Regions from separate parts of the Ferrimonas pelagia genome, predicted to be linked through region 2. Evidence: riboswitches for the same ligand, from Rfam matches in the RefSeq annotation. Region 2 holds a riboswitch; the other holds the start of a gene.
The links. A riboswitch is a leader RNA that binds a small molecule or an ion and turns the genes downstream of it on or off. The one in region 2 is predicted to bind lysine.
Positions count from the first base shown of each region.

Region 1: another riboswitch for lysine. It lies ahead of lysC (lysine-sensitive aspartokinase 3); the one in region 2 lies ahead of ABEA08_RS02270 (Na+/H+ antiporter NhaC family protein).

Region 1 covers NZ_BAABJZ010000004.1:54,755-56,953, forward strand. The annotation lists gene ABEA08_RS01575 (threonine/serine exporter family protein) at 1-668, opposite strand, end outside; lysine riboswitch at 1,041-1,212, shown strand; gene lysC (lysine-sensitive aspartokinase 3) at 1,310-2,199, shown strand, end outside.
Region 2 covers NZ_BAABJZ010000006.1:88,949-91,147, reverse strand. The annotation lists gene ABEA08_RS02270 (Na+/H+ antiporter NhaC family protein) at 1-1,193, opposite strand, end outside; lysine riboswitch at 1,278-1,476, opposite strand; gene ABEA08_RS02265 (electron transfer flavoprotein subunit alpha/FixB family protein) at 1,579-2,199, opposite strand, start outside.

The sequences.
Region 1 (2,199 bases), on a different contig from region 2:
AAGCCCGGTACCAACATCAACACCGATGAGGCCATCGCCAGGAAGGGCTCATTGCCGATGTCAAACAAGATGGCCTGAGCCGAGACCGCCGTGGTCACAAAGGCGGTGGCACCAAAATTGAGCAGGGGGTTGAAGTGGCGGTGGGCGATCTCCTGGCGCACAAACATGCCGCAGCAGGAAGCGAGAAAGGTCAGCAAAAACACCGCCAGATCCCCCCCCGCTAGCCGGCTGAACGCGGCACAAGAGAGGCCGATCACCACCAGCACCAGCCAGCGGTTATACCGCTCCGGTGTCAGGGCGTCGAGTTTGGTCTTGACGCCTTGCCGGTCCAGGACCCCCCGCTCAGCCATGATGCAGATATGCTGGATGTCGGTCACCACACGCATATTAATGCCTCTATCGGGACACTGGCGTGCGGTGGTGATGCAGTGGTCGTTCTCGATAGTGGTCAACACCATGGCATTGGCGGACAAGGACAGCTCAACCTGAGCCATTCCCAAGGCGTAAGCCAAGCGCCGGGTGATGTCGGCGACCAAGGTGCTTTCGGCGCCATGTTGCAACAACATCTGCCCCGCCAGCACGCAGATCCGGGAGACGTCCCGTTGATTTTGATTGTCGTCCATTGCCCAAGGGTTTGGCAGATCACAGTTGGGCGCGGATCCTACCATGCGCGCTATCGCAAAGGCGTTAGCGGATCCCGGAATTAGGTTACTGATCAAACAAATTGCAGGACAAACACGAGTAATTTTACTCCAGCACCACGCCGCGACAGCGATTGGCCTTGTGTCTCAATCGCGACCAAGCGGATTATTGATGACACCCTCTGCTGCGATACAAAAAGCATATTCGCTATTATCGAGCAATCACTTAGGCTGGTTTAGCATTACATTTTTGCGATAATTGCCTGTTAAAGCAGCACAAAACCCTATATTAACCCAACCGACTCACAATCACTCACGGCAGTGTGATTGACATCACTTCGCGTGGATGTTTGAATGCCTCTGTCCCTAATTCGTAGCCGTCCAGATGGATGCTACCTCGGGGCCAGAAGAGGAGCGCTAACCAGGCAGTTTGCTTTAGGTGTCCAAACACCAAAGAGAGCAAATGAGGGGGATTGGCGCCGAGATAGGTGAACGCTTTGGAGCGTGTATCTGTCGGTTGTTGAGGCTGAATCCTCGCAATTGTCACCTTTGGTGGAGAGCTTCTGGTCTTTGCGATACCCCTAAGAGCTGAGACATCGTCTTATCTCTTCTCCGCAAATACCAAGCTCTCCGAACTTAATTAAGAATGATAAGTTCGAGAGAGACTCATGTCCGTTCTAGCGCAAGACCCTATCGCACTCGCTCCTGAGGTGCCCTTCTCCGTCGCCAAGTTCGGCGGCACCAGTGTCGCCGATTTCGCCGCGATGCAGCGCTGTGCCGAGCTGGTTGCCAGCCGACCGCAGGTTCGCGTGGTGGTGGTTAGTGCCAGTGCCGGTGTCACCAATGCGCTGGTTGCCTTGTGCCAACAACCGGCGCCTGCCGAGCGAACTGAGCAGTTGGAGATCATTCATCGGATCCAACACGCGATCTGCGAGCCCTTAGCCGAGCCGGAGATCACCACCCAGATCGATACCTGGCTGCATGAACTCGGCACGCTGTGCGCCATGGGCCCGCAAGCGGGCGTGGCCGCCTGGAAAGATCTGGTCCTCGCCTTCGGAGAGCGCTTCTCCTCCTTGCTGTTTAGCCGCATTTTGGACCGTCAGATCCGCAGTCGCTGCTTCGACGTTCGCCAAGTGCTGCGCACTGACGGCAACAACGGCAAGGCGCTGCCAGATCAAGGGGCGATCCGCACGCTGGCGCAACAACATCTGCTGCCGCTGTTGGCTGAAAACGTCGTCGTCACCCAAGGCTTCGTCGGCAGTGACAGTAACGGCAATACCACCACCCTTGGCCGCGGCGGTTCGGACTACAGCGCCGCCTTGCTGGCAGCGGGTTTATCGGCAACCGAGGTGGAGATCTGGACCGACGTACCGGGCATTTTCACCACCGATCCTCGCCTGTGCCCAGAGGCCCGCGCCATCAGTGAGATCAGCTTTAGCGAAGCCGCCGAGCTAGCCACCTTTGGTGCCAAAGTCCTGCACCCGGCCACGCTGATCCCGGCCGTCGCCAACGACATCGCCGTGTTTGTCGGCTCCAGCCGAGCGCCTGAGCTTGGTGG
Region 2 (2,199 bases):
CACAGGCCCGCCAGCAGGAAGATCAGCACTGGCAGCAACCACAGCGGGGTCGCGTTGCCGATCAGGCTGGCCAGGAAGGTGCCGGTTTCCAGATCGCCGATCACGCCGGCAATGGTCCAAGCAAACAGCAAGATGTAGACCGCAGGCAGCATCGACTTAACGCCGCTGATCAGCGCCTGACCGACCACCGCAGCGCGCAGGCCTTGACGCAGGCAGAAGCCCAGAGCGACCACTAAGCTCACCAAAGAAGCCATAAACAAGGCGATGGTGGTTTCCGTTTCCTCTAGGGCGCGCATCACGCTGAAGGCTTCATCGGCATCCAGGTTGGCCGCGCCAGTGGACAGGATGAAATACACCGAGGCAACCATCAAGGTCAGGATCGGCAACAACAAGCCCCAAACAGAACCGTTATCGGCGATCTCCAGCTTGTCGTCCACCCCGGGTGGGTTGCCTTTGCTGGTATCCCACAAAGCACCCGTTTCACGCGCACGCTGAGCGGCACCCACCATCGGACCGATACGGATATCGAACACGATCACGCAGGCCAGCAGCAACAGCGCAAACACCGCGTAGAGATTCATCGGGATCATCTGCAGGAAGCTGCTCAGCGCCCCAAACTCCAGTCCGCGCGCGGCGAAGATCGTCCCGATCAAGCCGACGATGTACGCGCCCCAAGAAGAGATAGGCGCCATCACACACACAGGTGCCGCGGTGGAGTCAACGCCATACGCCAGCTCTTCTCGAGACAGCTTGTGGTCGTCCGCCACCGGCTTAGCCACAGAGCCAACCGTTAAGGTATTGAAGTAATCATCAATGAAGATCACAAAGCCCAGTGCCATAGTCATCAGGCGGGCATTCTTGCGGGTACGGATCCGGGTACGGGCCCAGCTGGCGAAGGCACGAGCGGCGCCGGAGGCGTTGATCAGCGCAATGGTCATGCCCAAAACGATCAAGAAGCCCAGCAGGGGCACTTCCCAGTCGTTGATGGCGCCATCATCGATGAACAGATCTTTGATCCGGCCCGCGAGATCGGTCACGCTGTCCAGCGGCGCAAAGCCGTTGGCCATCAGCAAACCGATGACGATACCGACACCGAGGGAAAGCAGAACCCGACGGGTCATTACCGCCAGTACAATCGCCACCAGAGGGGGCAGAAGAGAAAACGCCGTATTGGCAAAGTCGAAAGTTACCATCTTTAATTTTATCGTCGTTATTTAAGATGGAGGCAACTGACACGGCACAAGCCGAGGGGGGAAATCATGGCAATGATCCACCGTCCTTTCAGTAGCGCTCCATAGTTAATCTGGATCCGTCATCCTGACAGAGAAAACTATGGCAGTGTTATGCCTATTAAGCACAACCCCAGCAGTGACAGGCGACCCTGACATCCACTTCGGCACCGACTCCTTTGGCCCAGTCTCATAGGTTATCCACCTCAACCGGGTTACTGATAGGCAGTGCGCCTCTACCTGTATATTAGGTACACACTCAGTCCATGGGACTGGTGTTGGCGGCATTCTAACCATAGTCACAGACAGCTATGCCAGAAGATACCGCCAAATCGTGAAGTAAGTCTCGTTATTTCTGCAGTTCGGCGATCAACTGCGGTAAAATTGTGTTCAGATCGCCCTGCAAAGAATAATCCGCTTCTTGCATCAAAGGCGCAGCTGCATCGACATCGATGGCGACGATGGTGCCCGCTTGCTTGATCCCCGCCAAGTGCTGACTGGCCCCGGAGATCCCCACGGCAATGTACAACCTGGGTGCGATGATCTTACCGGTCTGGCCGATCTGGTACTCATTCTCGATTAAGCCCAGATCCACTAAGGCGCGAGAGCCGCCGATCGCCGCCCCCAACAGATCCGCCAGCTGCTCGATCAGGGCGAACTGCTCCGCGGTTTCCACCCCGCGCCCGGCGCCGATCACCACCTCAGCCTGATCCAGCGCGGGCCGCTCAGACTGCAACTCTCGTCGTTGCAATAATTGGCTCAGGCCCACTTCAAGCTCAATGGCGACCGGCGTAACCGCCACCTCATTGGCGTCGCCTACCGGCGCAAAGCCCATAGGCCGAACGGTCAACATCACCCTCGGCTCCAAAGCCTGGACCGTCTCCATTACCGTACCGGCATAGCTGGGCCGTACAAAGGTGTCCGCTGCCAAGATCTGCACCACCTCGGAGATCATCGCATTGTCCAAGCT